Regions from separate parts of the Secundilactobacillus muriivasis genome, predicted to be linked through region 2. Evidence: predicted binding sites of a transcription regulator. Region 2 holds the regulator's gene; the other holds the start of a gene.

Region 1 (8,099 bases), on a different contig from region 2:
GTTGGCCCCAGTTGGTCGTTGCAACAACGTAGGCACCCCCACCTGAGGGGTACGCGTGAATAATTTGTTGATAGGACAACGTAATCGCAAACAACAGTACCAGCACTAACGCAACAACCCAAAGCTGATACATTAACGCTGCTGCGGAGAGCGTAATCAGGACCGTTGTAATTTGTTCAGTCCCATACGCAACGGATGATAGCGCATCAGACGACAACAAGGCTAACGCTTTAAACTTCGTTAGCGCCTGTCCGCCTTCATCCGTGGTCTTCAACGGTTTCCCTATTAACAACCGTTTCAAATAACGCCACATGTTCTTAACTCCTTTATCGACGAATAACAGCTACCAACTACGCTAAACCATAGCTGATAGCTCCTACTTCAAAATGGCTATTCTAAATAAATTTATGCCGAAAACTGGAATGCAAAATCAATAGGTATTGTACACCTTTCACTCTACAATTACTATCGGTTTTCAAAACTTTGTCCGTTAGTCGGATAATCTCGATTTTACCGTACGATTAAGTTGGCATCATCTATGTTAACGCTTGTGTCCAGCGTAAGTGTTGGGTGTGATTTGGGTGTTGGCTGTTTGTCGTCGCTTCGCTCGCCAAAGTCGCATGAAAATCGGCGCTCTCAGTCAACAAAATTCGGCGCCACTTAAACTGTTATTTTCAGGGTTCCTGAAGTTGTATGAACTTGTCAACCACGCGTTTTCTGGCCACCACGCCGAATGGTGCTGCGCGAGACTGAGAGCTGCATGTAGGGGCACTTCGATAAAACCGCCAGGCCCAGGCGCTTTCACCGAAGTGCCCCTACACACTGCTCTCAACCCGTCTCGCTCCGCACACTGTCGCTGGACACAAGCGTAAACAAAAAACCACCCCAACTTAATGAGGTGGTTCCTTAAATAATCATAAGTTAAGTCGGCTTACATCATACCGCCCATGCCTGGTGCGGCTGGGGCAGCTGGCGCAGCGTCATCTTTTGGTTCGTCAGCAACAACGGCTTCAGTCGTTAATAACAAGGCTGAAACAGAGGCAGCGTTTTGAAGTGCTGAACGCGTTACCTTGGTTGGGTCAACGATTCCGGCATCAACCATGTCAACGTATTCGTTAGTTGCGGCATTGTAACCCATGCCGGCTTCTAACGTCTTCAAGTGTTCCACAATAACTGAACCTTCAAGACCAGCGTTTTCAGCGATTTGACGAACAGGTTCTTCCAAAGCACGACGAACGATGGCAACACCGGTTGCTTCATCGCCCTCTGCTTCGACCTTATCCACGTCACCAATGACGTTGATCAAGGCAGTCCCACCACCAGCAACGAAGCCTTCTTCAACGGCTGCACGAGTAGCGTTCAAGGCATCTTCGATCCGGTATTTACGTTCCTTCAATTCGGTTTCAGTTGCGGCACCAACACGGATAACAGCAACCCCGCCGGCCATCTTAGCCAAACGTTCCTTTAGCTTGTCACGGTCGAATTCAGAAGTTGTGCCTTCGATTTGTGACTTGATTTCAGCAACCCGTTCTTCGATTTGTTCCTTAGAACCGGCACCTTCAACGATGGTCGTGTTGTCCTTGGTAACGTTAACCTTGTTAGCTTGACCAAGTTGTTCAAGGGTTGCGTCCTTCAAGTTCAAACCAAGGTCGTCGGTGATAACAGTCCCACCAGTTAAGACGGCAATATCTTGTAATTGCGCCTTACGACGGTCACCAAAGCCTGGGGCCTTAACAGCAACAACGTTGAACGTCCCACGCATCTTGTTCAAAACAAGGGTTGGTAAAGCTTCACCAGTAATGTCATCAGCGATGATCAAAAGTGAACGGCTTTGTTCAACAACACTTTGCAACAATGGCAAGATGTCTTGAATGTTGGCAATCTTCTTGTCAGTGATCAAAATGTAAGGGTTGTCGAGGTTGGCTTCCATCTTATCGTTATCGGTAACCATGTATTGTGACATGTAGCCGCGATCAAATTGCATCCCTTCAACAACGTCAAGACTCGTATCAACACCACGTGATTCTTCAATGGTGATGACCCCATCATTACCAACCTTTTCCATGGCGTCAGCGATCAATGAACCAACTTCTTGGTTAGCTGATGAAATGGAAGCGATTTGGGCGATATCGTCCTTAGTAGCAACCTTGTGGCTCATCTCGTGTAAAGCCTTAACAGCGGCTTCAGTGGCTTTTTCGATCCCGCGACGGATACCAACTGGGTTAGCACCGGCAGTAACGTTCTTCATGCCTTCGTTAACGATTGCTTGGGTCAAAACAGTGGCAGTCGTCGTCCCATCACCAGCGATATCGTTGGTCTTTGAAGCAACTTCGGCAACTAACTTAGCACCGAGGTTTTCAAAGTGATCAGACAATTCAATTGCCTTAGCAATCGTTACCCCATCGTTAGTAATGGTTGGGTTGCCGTATGATTGTTCCAAAACGACGTTACGACCCTTAGGACCAATGGTGGTCTTAACAGTGTCTGCTAATTTATCAACGCCACGTAACATTGCTGAACGCGCGTCTTCAGAAAACTTGAGTTCCTTAGCCATAATTTATCTTCACCTCATAAAATAGTTGTTAATTTAAGTTCAGCGTTTTAAATACTGGATTAGTCGACGACTGCGACAAGATCCTTTTCGTGAACGACCAAGTAAGTTGCGTCCGCGTACTTCACTTCAGTACCGGCGTATTTATCAAACAAGACGGTGTCGCCTTCTTTAACGATTGGCGCAACCTTTTCACCATTATCAAGCACGCGGCCTTCGCCAACGGCAATTACTTTAGCAGTTTGTGGCTTTTCTTGAGCATTGCTTGCAAGTACGATGCCGCCAACAGTCGTTTCTTCTTCTTCTTGTGCTTGTAAAATCACACGGTCTCCTAATGGTTTTAACACTTGAATCCCTCCAATAAATGTAAAGTTTAGCACTGTTAGCACTCACCTAACATAAGTGCTAATCACAAGTACTACTATAAAATTATTCGTTTTCAATTGCAAGTTATTTAACCAAGATATTCCCGAAAAATTCAGTTGTTTTTTAACTCACCCTTGAGAATCAACGCTATCATGGCCTTTTGAGCCGCTAAAAATGGCAACAAAAAAACTGACTAATTCCGGAAAATCCGTTATCAGTCAGTTCAGATTAAGCTTCTTCGTTATAGTGGTCTAAGAAGTAAATTAAAGTTTGTAATTCGTTGGTTAAATCAACGTTTTGAACCCGAACATTGGTTGGTACTGAAACCCGAATTGGGGTAAAGTTCAAGATACCGCGAACACCACCCGCAATTGCTTCATCGGTTGCATCCTGTGCAACCTCAGCGGGCACCGTTAAAATAACGATTTTGATTTGTTGATCGTTCAATTGTTGCCGCAATTCGTTCATTGGATAAATTGGCACACCACTCTTAACGGTGTTTGCCAAATCATCGCGAACATCAAATGCCGCGCTGATTCGCACGTTACTGTTTTGGTGGAAATTAAAGTTGAGCAACGCATTCCCTAAATTACCAACCCCGATTAAAGCTGCGTTAGTCAGCTTATCCTGATTTAAAATCTTCTTGAAAAATTTAAGTAAACTATCAACGTCGTAGCCATAACCCCGTTTACCGAGGGCTCCGAAGTAGGAAAAATCGCGCCGGATCGTTGCCGAATCTACCTTAACGGCTTCGGAAAGTTCGGTCGAGGAAACCCGGGTCTTATCAGCATCCCGTAAGATGTTGAGGTACCGGTAATAGATTGGTAGCCGTTTGGCCGTCGCTTTTGGAATCTTTGTTTCAGTCAAGTTAAATATCCTCCTTGTGAATTTTGGTAACTAAAAATGATCTCAACTTCAATAATAGCTAACCCATTAAATGATTACTGCTTGTGAAATTATCATCCGAGTCAATTGTAGCATAATCATGAAGTTTGTGAAATGATTTTCAATAAAAAACCGGCAACCTCCCCTTACCGACCATGGCAAAAGCGTGTTACTTCAATGATTTCACAAGGTTAATTTTTTATCAAGTTCCCATAGATTGCCTTTAATTCAGCCAATTTCATCCAGTCATTGACAATTGATTGGGGACGTTGTGAAAATAATTGGCCGTTTATATCATGTAATTGACGGTTATTTTTCTTAATTGACTATCAGAATAAAATGTTCGTGAAAGCGCATACTTTACCTAATGATGATTGCTACCCACTTATTGAATTAACCACCCGCTAATTGTTTGATCCACTAGGCCATTTCCCATCCGTTCGGCCAACTTAAGTAAAAACCATGCTATAATTAGAGGATATCCTATATTGTGATTCATTCGAAAGGCAGGCTGATTCAACATGTTATTACAAGTCCAACAAGTGACACGGCGATTCGGTGCCGATACCCTTTTTTCTAATGTCAGCATGGACGTGCCCGAACACGGCCGCGTTGCGCTTGTTGGTCGAAACGGTGCCGGTAAATCGACGCTCATTCGCATGATTACCGAAGGCGAAACCCCGGACGAAGGTCAAATTATTTCTAAACGGGGCATCACGATCGGTTACTTAGCCCAAGATACCGGGCTTGATTCCAACCGCACGATTTGGGAAGAAATGGCCAGCGTCTTCAAGGCCCTTCAGGAACAAGAGGCTAAGTTGCACGAGTTAGAAGAACAGATGAGTGATCCCGACGTCATCAATGACGCTGAGCAATTTGCCCAAATTTCCGCAACCTACGATCAACTACAAACGAACTTTAAAAACCAAAACGGCTACGGCTACCGAGCTGAGATTCGGGGGGTCCTGCACGGTTTCGAATTTGACGAACCCGACTACGACCGCTCCATTACTGAACTATCTGGTGGTCAAAAGACCCAGTTAGCACTCGCCAAGCTATTGCTTGAAAAACGCGACCTTCTGGTACTGGACGAACCGACCAACCACTTGGACGTTGAAACGCTCACCTGGCTTGAAGGCTACATTCAAAGCTACAAAGGCGCCCTACTCATCGTCTCTCATGACCGGTACTTCCTCGACCGCATTGTCACGGAAGTTTACGATATGTCGATTGGGACTCTGACCCACTACCACGGTAACTATTCAAACTACGTTGACCAAAAGGCCGCCCGTCTACAACGGGAATGGAAAGAGTACGAAAAGCAACAGGACAAAATCTCTAAACTCGAAGATTTCGTCAATAAAAACATCGTTCGGGCGTCCACCACTAAGCGGGCTCAAGCTCGACGAAAGCAATTGGCAAAAATGGACCGCTTAGATCGACCAGAAACTGACGATAAAGTAGCCCACTTTGAATTTGTTCCGGACCGACAAAGCGGGAATATCGTGTTAACCGTTGATGATTTAGCAGTTGGCTATTCGCCCGATAACGTCTTGGCTGATCCCGTTAACCTCGATATTAACAAGCATCAAGCGATTGCCATCGTCGGCCCCAATGGCGTTGGTAAATCAACCCTGCTCAAAACAATTCTGGGTAAAATTCCGGCAATTCGGGGTAAGGTAACCTTTGGGACCGGTGTTGATACCGGGTACTACGACCAAGAGCAACGTTCCCTTCACGATAAAAAAACCGTGTTAGACGAACTCTGGGATGATCACCCCACTACTCCTGAAGGTGATATTCGAACCATTTTAGGCAGTTTTCTCTTTACTGGTGAAGACGTTGATAAAATGGTCCACAGTTTAAGTGGTGGTGAAAAGGCCCGGCTTTTATTGACCAAGTTAGCCATGAATCACGATAATTTCTTGATTCTTGATGAACCAACTAACCACTTGGACATTGATAGCCGGCAGGTGTTGGAAAACACGCTAAACGACTTTGACGGCACGATCCTATTCGTTTCTCACGACCGGTATTTTATTAACCAAGTCGCCACCTCCGTTGTGGAACTCTCTGCCAGTGGTTCTGAGCTTTACTTGGGTGATTACGATTACTACCTTGAGAAAAAAGAGGAACAAGAAGCCCTCGCTGCGAAAAAGTTAGCGGATGAATCACCTGATACCCCGGTGACCGCGACGAAGACCGTTAGCCAAAGTAAACAAAATTATCAACAATCAAAAGAATTACAAAAGCAGCAACGTAAACTATCCCGGGCCGTTGAATCGCTAGAGCAGCGCCTCACTGAACTCAGTGATGAACAAACCGAGTTAGAAACGCAAATGACCAAGCCAGAAACGTTCAACGATCCGCAAAAGATGAATACGCTCCAAAACCAATTAACTGCGGTAACTGCCGAGATTGAACAGGTGGAAACTGATTGGGAAGAGAACTCGATGGCGTTGGAAGAGTTGAATGAAAGTAACAAGTAATGGCGTTACGTTTTAAAATTAAAAAACCGGTGACTGTCTGAATGGACGGTCATCGGTTTTTTTGTTTGGAGATTGGTCGTTTGTCATACTTAGGGATCACTGTTTAGTATGCCACCTAAAACTATACGATTTAACACCGTTATTGCCTTATGTGTCGAGCTTCTGGCAACGTTGGTTTCGACGCGAGCGAATTGGTTATGTGGCAAAAATCGGTTACTAAAATTGAATTGTTTCCGTTGGTTCGTTCCGGCATCCGCGCCGAAATGCGTGAGGAGCAGCAGACCGTTATGTATAAAGCAGCCCCAGTAAGACTATCCAAAACCCGGATAGTCTTACTGGGGCTGCTTTATACGCCACGGTCTAACCGCTGCTCCTCACGCTCTATACGCAAACGACAACCCCGGCTCCGCATTCAACGTTGCGTCACCGAATTGTTGTTGCTGGTATGACACATAGGCTGCGGCACCGATCATTGCGGCGTTATCGCCACATAATTTAATTGGGGCTTTGACGAGTTCAACGTTCTTGAACGCTGATAATTCCGTTGTCAAACGATCTCTTAACCCTTGGTTTGCCGCTACGCCACCCGCTAGAATCAGCTGGTGAACATCTGGATAAGCTTGTAATGCCCGAACCGTCTTGTCAGCAAGCACTTCAACCACCGCTTGTTGAAAGCTGGCGGCTAAGTTGTTGCGATCCAACGTTTCGTGAATTTGATCCGCGTGGTGAACCGTATTGATGAACGCGCTCTTCAAGCCACTAAAGCTGAAATCAAAGCTGTCATCGTGGTCCATTGCCCGTGGAAAATCAAACGTATCTTCTCCCAGATGCGCTAATCGATCGACCTCTTTACCGGCCGGATAGTTGATACCTAACACGCGGCCAATTTTATCATAGGCTTCACCCGCTGCATCGTCACGCGTTTCACCGATAATTTCAAACTTACCGGGCTCCGCAAGATAAACGAGTTCGGTGTGCCCGCCTGATACTAAGAGGGCCAATGCTGGGAATTCAATTGGCTTCACATACCGAGCCGCGTAAATGTGCCCTGCCATGTGATTGACCGGAATCAATGGTAGGTTGTGGGCAAACGCCACGGTCTTTGCCGCCGTTACCCCGATCAACAACGCGCCAACCAATCCTGGACCGTAAGTCACTGCAATCGCTGATAACTCATCGTACGTTACCTGGGCTTCAGCCAGTGCCATTGAGATACATTCCGTAATCTGTTCAATATGGTGGCGGCTGGCCACTTCCGGAACAACGCCACCAAATCGTTGATGACTTTTAATTTGGGTCGCAACAATGTTTGATAAAATTGTCTCCCCGTTTTCGATCACTGCAACACTGGTTTCATCACAGCTTGACTCAAAGGCCAAAATCAAGTTCCGTTCCACTTAGCTGATACTCCCTTCACTCATTTACCGGTTAAACCGTTAATTTCATTAAAATTGCGTCTTCATTTGGATGCTGATAATAAGCTGGTCTCGTCCCAATCACCTGAAAGCCCAATCGCTGATACAACCGCTGCGCTGGCAGGTTCGATTGCCGAACTTCTAAAAATACCATCGTCCCAGCGTCAAGATTGGCGAGTAGGGTTTCAAATAACCGGGTGGCCAATCCCTGTCGCTGATGCGTTGGATGAACCGCAATCCCCGTCACATCCACTTGATCAAGCACCTGAATGACGCCTAGATAGCCGACGACTTGTCCATCAACCGTTAGCACGACGTATCGCCGGTGAGCCGCCTGTAAATCGCGTTCAAAGCTAGCTAACGGCCACGCCTCACCAGTTGGGTAGGCAGCCT
Region 2 (8,099 bases):
CAGTATGCCTTGGCCGGTGAAGAAGTTGAACGACCAGTTCGGGTTGTTCAAATCAACGATTTTCGGCGGTTAGGGGCCAGTCGTTACGATGCAGCTGCTCAAACTCAGACGGTCGATTTTGAAGTGAGTTGTTCGAAGGGGACTTACGTACGGACCTTGGCAGTCGAAGTTGGGGAGCAACTCGGGGTGCCTGCAGTAATGTCGTCACTAACGCGCCACGAAAGCGGGGGCTTTACCCTCGAGGAAGCCTTTTCTCTAGACCAAGTTCGGGAAATGTATGCTAACGATGATTTTAGCTTTTTGTATCCGCTGGATCGCGCACTCCCCGATTATCCGCAGGTTGAGTTGACCGATGAGGTTTGGGAAGTTGTCCAGCATGGTGTCTGGCTATTGCAAGACGAAGTGGGCTTGGATGCGCCAATCATTGCGTTACGTTATCAGAATCAAACCAAGTGTTTGTATAAGTTAGTGGATCATAAATACAAACCACTCAAAATGTTTAGTACAAAGTAGAAAGTTGGGACGAGATTATGCAAGTCATTCAGATTCACCATCCGATGGCGCCGGACCAACCCTTGGACCAACCAGTCGTGTTGGCCATGGGCTTCTTTGACGGCGTTCACCGGGGGCATCAAGCCGTGATTAACCGGGCGAGAGCCATTGCGCAGGAACGGGGCATCGCGTTAGCTGTGTTAACGTACGACCACCATCCAGCGCTCGTATATCAACCGATGACGGCAACGAGTAACCGCTATTTAACGGTAAACACGCGTAAAATGGCGTTGTTTGAACAGTTAGGCGTTGAAATCGTCTATCAGGTCAGCTTTACTAGCCAGTTTGCGGCTTTAAAACCACAGGAATTCGTTGACCAGTATTTGGTTAAATTCCACCCAGAAGTTGTTGTGGCTGGGTTCGACCACACTTATGGGCCGAAGGATGTTGCCACGATGGACCGGTTAGCAGAATTTGCTCAGGGCCGGTTTGAAATCGAAACCGTGGGTAAGGCTGAGGATCAGGATAAAAAGATCAGTTCAACTCGCATTCGTCGGAATTTGGACGACGGTGACATTCAAACGGTTAATGAGTTATTGGGGTACCGGTACCGGACTAGTGGCACCGTGATGCATGGTGAGGCCCGTGGGCGGACATTAGGGTTCCCAACGGCCAATGTGAGTCAGGAACCGCATTATTGGTTGCCAGGTATCGGCGTGTACGTTACCCGGCTAAAAATTGGTGATAAGTGGCATTTGGCGATGACCTCGGTTGGCCACAACGTAACGTTTGGTGAAGGCCGTCCCGTGACGGTGGAGGCTAATCTGCTTAATTTTCATGAAGCCATTTATGGTGAAGTCGTGGATGTTGAGTGGTTGTATAAGCTACGTGGCGAAGTTAAATTTGAATCAGTTGAGGACTTAATTGCGCAACTTAAGCAGGATGCGATGGCAACACAACGGTATTTTGACGCCCATAAAAACGACAAATTAGCACTCGATTAATTTAATTGCTAAAAATTGCGGCGGAATACTTGACTTAAAAAACCGACTTTGATACATTATATATGTGTCTTAGCACTTGGATAACATGAGTGCTAAAAAAGAGGTGATGATCACGTTAACGGATAGACAGAAGATGATTTTAAAGGCGATTGTCCGCGACTACACGAGTAGCGGGGTACCGGTAGGGTCTAAGGCCCTAGCTAGTCAACTCCCAATGCGCGTGAGTTCGGCGACCGTCCGGAATGAAATGGCGGCATTGGAAGAACTCGGTTTGATTACCAAGACGCACTCTTCTTCTGGTCGGATCCCTTCAGTGAAGGGGTATCGTTACTATGTCGATCATTTAGTTCAACCAGATCCAATCAAGTCTAACGATATTGATTTAATCAAGTCATCGTTAGACGGCCAGTTCCTCAAAATTGATGAGATCATTGAAACATCGGCTAAGATTTTGTCCAACCTGACTTCCTATACAGCCTTTACGTTGAAACCAGAACTAAAGGAGAGCCGCTTAAGCGGATTTCGGTTAGTGCCGCTGGGACAACGCCAAGTGATGGCAGTGCTGGTGACGGATAACGGCGACGTTGAGTCACAGACGTTCAACATTACGCCGGATGTTACCGGAGAGCAGTTGGAGTCGGTGGTTCGGCTCATTAATGATCAACTGGTGGGCAAGCCACTGAACGAAGTGCTACAGGATCTTCAAACGAAGATTCCGTTGCAGGTCGTTCAGTATCTTCAAAGTCCAGATGGCTTCTTGAAGATTTTTGGCAACGTCCTTACCAAAGCCGCGCAGGAGCGTTTCTACGTTGGCGGACGGTTGAATCTATTGAACTTTTCGGATAGTAGCGACGTTGATGAACTCAAATCGCTGTATACGTTGATGGATCGAACGGATGACATGGCCAGTGTGCTGGGTCAGCCGTCGGATCACATTCAAGTGAAGATCGGCAATGAGATCACAAACGACATCTTGAAGGATTACAGTTTAATTACTGCAACCTACGAGGTTGGCCCGCATGGTAAGGGTGTTATCGCCCTGCTTGGACCGACCCGGATGCCGTACTCACGAATGATCGGGTTAGTAGGGGCCTTTCGACAGGAACTTGCGAAGCGGTTAATTGATTATTATCGATATTTTGATCAGTAGTAAAGGGGTGTTATGTGTGGCTCAAGACGAAGCAAACAAACAGTCGAAAGAAGCAGCAAAGGCCAGTGATTCAGCCGCAACTGAAGCTGAATCAACTGCAAAAGCTGATGCAACTCAAGCGGATCCTTCAGCACAAGCAACGGCGTCAGATTCGACGACCGATGCCACTAAACCGGCTGATGATGCGCTTCAAGCAGCGTTAACTCAAGTAGCTGATTTGAAGCAACAGTTAGACAAAACTTCAGATCAGTACTTGCGAGCAGAAGCTGAGATCAAGAACATCCAGGCGCGTAACAAGAAGGATCAAGCGGCGTTATCAAAGTATGATGGGCAACAATTAGCTCATGATATTTTGCCAGTCCTTGATAACCTTGAACGCGCAATGGCAATCTCCGTTGAAGGTGAACAGGGCGAATCCCTCAAGAAGGGGATCGAGATGGTGCAACAGCATTTGACCGAAGCCCTCACCCGCAACGGTGTCAGTGAGATCAAGGCTGAAGGCGAGAAGTTCGATCCGAACTTCCACCAAGCTGTTCAAACTGTTCCGGCCGAAAACGATGACCAACAAGACCACGTTGCACAGGTCTTGCAAAAGGGTTATCAGTTTAAGGATCGGGTATTGCGGCCAGCAATGGTCGTTGTTGCCCAGTAGCAACCAATCAAAAAAGCATAAATTCTAAGAAGAAGGTAAATCATACATGGCAAGTAATAAGATTATCGGTATTGACTTAGGGACGACGAACTCTGCAGTAGCTGTTCTTGAAGGTAGCGAACCTAAAATCATTCCAAACCCAGAAGGTGGTCGGACAACGCCATCAGTTGTTGCATTTAAAGATGGCAAACCATCAGTTGGTGAAGTTGCTAAGCGTCAAGCAATCACGAACCCGAACACGGTTTCTTCAATTAAGAGTCACATGGGCGAAGCCGGTTACAAGGTTAACATTGAAGGCAAGGATTACACGCCACAACAAATCTCAGCAATGATCTTACAGTACATCAAAGGTTTCGCTGAAGATTACATTGGCGACGAAGTCACCCAAGCGGTTATCACCGTGCCAGCTTACTTTGATGACGCTCAACGTCAAGCGACTAAGGATGCCGGTAAGATTGCTGGTTTGGACGTTAAGCGGATCATCAACGAACCAACTGCTTCATCATTAGCATACGGCTTGGACAAGCAAGATTCTGACGAAAAGATCTTGGTTTATGACCTTGGTGGTGGGACCTTTGACGTTTCCGTTCTTGACTTAGGCGACGGCGTCTTCGAAGTGCTCTCAACCAACGGTGATACGCACCTTGGTGGGGATGACTTTGATAAGACCATCATGAACTGGTTGATCGATCAATTTAAGTCAGCTAACGGCATCGACTTGTCAAAGGACAAGATGGCGATGCAACGGTTGAAGGAAGCTGCTGAAAAGGCCAAGAAGGACTTGTCAGGGGTTACCGAAGCCCAAATCAGCTTGCCATTTATCTCTGCTGGTGAAGCCGGCCCATTGCATTTGGAAGAAACGTTAACGCGTGCCAAATTCAACGAATTGACTTCTGACTTAGTTGAACGTACTCGGATCCCAGTTGAAAACGCCTTGAAGGATGCCGGCTTATCAGCTAGCGACTTAGACGTTGTCATCTTAAACGGTGGTTCAACTCGGATTCCAGCCGTTCAAGAAGCCGTTAAGAAGTGGACTGGTAAGGAACCAAGCCACTCAATCAACCCTGATGAAGCCGTTGCCTTAGGTGCCGCTGTTCAAGGTGGGGTCTTAACTGGTGATGTGAAGGACGTTGTGCTCTTGGACGTTACCCCATTGTCATTGGGTATCGAAACCATGGGTGGTGTCTTCACTAAGTTGATTGATCGCAACACGACGATTCCAACCAGCAAGTCACAAGTCTTCAGTACGGCTGCTGATAACCAACCAGCCGTTGATATCCACGTCTTGCAAGGTGAACGGCCAATGGCTGCTGACAACAAGACTTTGGGTAACTTCCAATTAACTGACATTCCTGCCGCACCTCGTGGGGTTCCTCAAATCGAAGTGACCTTCGACATTGACCGGAACGGGATCGTTAACGTTTCCGCTAAGGACAAGGGGACTGGTAAGGAACAAAAGATTACCATCGAAAACAAGGGCTTATCCGACGAAGAAATCGATAAGATGATGAAGGAAGCTCAAGCCAACGAAGAAGCCGACAAGGAACGTAAAGAAGCGGCCGATTTGAAGAACGAAGTTGACCAATTGTTATTCACGGTTGATAAGACCTTGGACGAAGTTAAGGGCAAAGTTTCCGACGACGAAATCCAAAAGGCTAAGGATGCTCGTGATGCCTTGAAGAAGGCCCAAGAGGACAACAACGTTGAAGAAATGAAGACGAAGAAGGACGATTTGAACAAGATCGTTCAAGACCTTTCCGTTAAGCTCTATCAACAAGCGCAACAAGAACAAGCTGCTAACGGCGCTGACGGTGCCGCTGCTGGGGCCGATGGCCAAGCAACTGGTGACAGCAAAGATAGCAAGGATGACGGTCAAACCTTTGACGGTGATTTCTCAGAAGTAGACGACGATAAGGACAAGAAGTAATCGTCCCTACGAATCAACGAACAGGAAGTCAAGGCTCAATCGTGGGCTTTGGCTTTTTGTTTCAGGAAATTTATGCTATCCTAATTAAGACTTGCAACGATTAAAATAAATGGCGTCAAGCGCAATGGAGGTTGAATATGGCTGGCAAGGATTATTATGAAGTGTTAGGGATCGCGAAAGACGCCTCCCAAGCCGACATCAAGAAGGCCTACCGGAAGTTATCAAAGAAGTATCACCCCGATATCAACAAAGCACCCGGGGCGGAAGCGAAGTTTAAGGAAGTTACGGAAGCTTATGAAGTCCTAAGTGACGAACAGAAGCGGTCAAACTACGACCAATACGGTTCTGCCGATGGCCCAGCCGGCTTTGGTGGCGGCGGTGCCGGTGGTGGTTACAGTGACTTTGGTGGCGGCGGTGGCTTCGGCGGTGGTTTCGAAGACATCTTCAGTCAATTCTTCGGTGGCGGAGGCGGCGGTGGCCGTCAGAACCCAAACGCGCCACGGCCTGGACGTGATCTGCAATACCAGATGACGTTGAAGTTCGAAGAAGCGATCTTTGGGAAGAAGACCAAGATCAAGTACAACCGGGAAGCGCAATGTCACACCTGTCATGGTTCCGGTGCTAAGCCGGGGACCACGCCAGAAACCTGCCACAATTGTGGTGGCTCTGGTTACGTGATGAGTGAAACCAACACGCCACTTGGCCGGATGCGGAGCCAACAAGTTTGTCCCGTCTGCCAAGGTACTGGTAAGGAAATCAAGTCGAAGTGCCCAACTTGTGGTGGTTCAGGCCACGAAGAAGAACGGCACGAAGTTGAAGTCAACGTCCCAGCTGGGGTCGATGATGGTCAACAAATGCGTCTTCAAGGTCAAGGTGAAGCCGGCGCTAATGGCGGCTCATACGGTGACTTATTCATTATCTTCAGTGTCCAACCAAGCAAGGTCTTCCAGCGAAATGGTGCCGATATCTACTTGGATAAGGACATCAGCTTCGTTCAAGCTGCAATGGGTGATGAAATCAAAGTCCAAACCGTTCACGGTGATGTGAAGCTGAAGGTGCCAGCTGGTACCCAAACTGGTTCCGTCTTCCGCTTGAAGGGTAAGGGTGCCCCAAGATTACGTGGTAACGGTAACGGTGATCAACGGGTAACCGTCAACATTGTTACCCCTAAGAACCTCAATAAGGCCCAACGGACCGCATTAAAGGATTTTGCGGAAGCTAGCGGTGATAAGGTGGTTCAAGGGAGCAAAAGTAATTTTTTTGACAAGATGAAAGATGCGTTTGATAACTAGATTGTAATTGAACGGGTCAATGACTGTGTCTAAATGAATAGCGCCTAGATTCCTGATTGGGGAATTTAGGCGCTGTTTTTGGTGCTGATTATTAACGCCAGTCACGAAAAAATCAACGATTAATAAACCCATATTAACCACTTAAATACGCTAATTAGCCGTACTTTTTTGAGAGTTGTAAGCGAATTTTTCGGGAAAATCACTAAAATGTTGACTTTTACTTTGCTTTTTTGACAAACTTCGGTTATACTAGCTTCTGCTTAGAAGTGAACTTCTAATTTTTCAAATCTTTCCCCCAGATCATGACCAGGTCTGGGGGTTTTTGTTTATCTTGCGTGATAGAAATGCCGTTAAACCAGCGTAATCAATTGTACATTGCTAGCTGGCTTGGTATAATGATAGGATATGAACTTCGTAGAAAAGGCAGGGATTTAAATGGATCTTGAACAAATGAAAGAACACCAACGGTATATCCGGAACTTCTCGATTGTGGCTCACATTGATCACGGTAAGTCGACTTTAGCTGACCGCATTTTGGAACTGACGGATACGGTGTCAAAGCGTGATATGCAAGATCAACTATTGGATAATATGGACCTGGAACGGGAACGTGGCATCACGATTAAGTTGAACGCCGTGGAATTAACGTATGATGCCAAGGATGGGCACACTTACGAATTTCACTTGATCGACACCCCAGGGCACGTGGACTTTTCTTATGAAGTGTCACGAAGCTTGGCAGCCTGTGAAGGCGCGGTGTTAGTCGTGGATGCTGCGCAAGGGGTCGAAGCCCAAACGTTGGCTAACGTTTACTTGGCCCTTGATGATAATTTGGAAATTTTGCCAATTATCAACAAGATTGATTTGCCATCCGCTGAACCAGAAAAAGTGCGCAAAGAAATTGAAGATGTAATCGGCATCGATGCATCAGAAGCTGTCTTGGCCAGCGCCAAGCAAGGTATCGGCATCCAAGACTTGTTGGAACAAATCGTCCACCAAGTTCCCGCACCAGATGGCGACCTCGAAGCACCATTACGAGCATTGGTCTTTGATTCAATTTACGATGATTACCGTGGCGTTGTGTTAAGCGTCCGGGTATTTGAAGGCACCGTTAAACCGGGCGATAAGATTCGGCTGATGAACAGTGGCTCTGAGTATGAAGTCACTGAAGTTGGGGTGAACTCACCAGGCCCAATCAAGCGCGATATGCTGATGGCGGGTGAAGTTGGTTACATCACGGCCAGCATCAAGGATATTACCGATACCCGAGTGGGTGATACGGTCACCAACGCCGCTCGGCCAGCTGAAAAGGCCCTCCCAGGTTATCGGGAAATGGCGCCAATGGTTTACGCTGGGTTGTATCCAACTGATAACGCTAAATACCAAGATTTGCGTGAAGCGTTGGAGAAGTTGAAGTTAAATGATGCTGCTTTGGAGTTCGAACCCGAATCTTCCCAAGCGTTAGGGTTTGGGTTCCGTTGTGGGTTCTTGGGCATGCTCCACATGGACGTGGTTCAGGAACGACTAGAACGCGAATTTAACCTTGATCTGATTACCACCGCACCTTCCGTTACTTACCGGG

What was found. The regulator HrcA, encoded in region 2, represses chaperone genes, less so after heat shock. The targets are predictions, from matches to a motif close to TTAGCACTCNNNNNNNNNGAGTGCTAA.
Region 1: groES (co-chaperone GroES) is a predicted target of HrcA. The motif match lies at 2,934-2,960, and genes of this name have one in related genera.

What each region holds. Positions count from the first base shown of each region.
Region 1 is NZ_BAABMI010000009.1:21,939-30,037, reverse strand. It holds gene ACYVR3_RS02230 (APC family permease) at 1-313, opposite strand, end outside; gene groL (chaperonin GroEL) at 932-2,554, opposite strand; gene groES (co-chaperone GroES) at 2,614-2,898, opposite strand; gene ACYVR3_RS02215 (redox-sensing transcriptional repressor Rex) at 3,146-3,784, opposite strand; gene ACYVR3_RS02210 (ABC-F family ATP-binding cassette domain-containing protein) at 4,324-6,291, shown strand; gene tsaD (tRNA (adenosine(37)-N6)-threonylcarbamoyltransferase complex transferase subunit TsaD) at 6,666-7,688, opposite strand; gene rimI (ribosomal protein S18-alanine N-acetyltransferase) at 7,720-8,099, opposite strand, start outside.
Region 2 is NZ_BAABMI010000035.1:47,506-55,604, reverse strand. It holds gene truB (tRNA pseudouridine(55) synthase TruB) at 1-513, shown strand, start outside; gene ribF (riboflavin biosynthesis protein RibF) at 531-1,496, shown strand; gene hrcA (heat-inducible transcriptional repressor HrcA) at 1,603-2,646, shown strand; gene grpE (nucleotide exchange factor GrpE) at 2,663-3,298, shown strand; gene dnaK (molecular chaperone DnaK) at 3,345-5,225, shown strand; gene dnaJ (molecular chaperone DnaJ) at 5,363-6,517, shown strand; gene lepA (translation elongation factor 4) at 6,953-8,099, shown strand, end outside.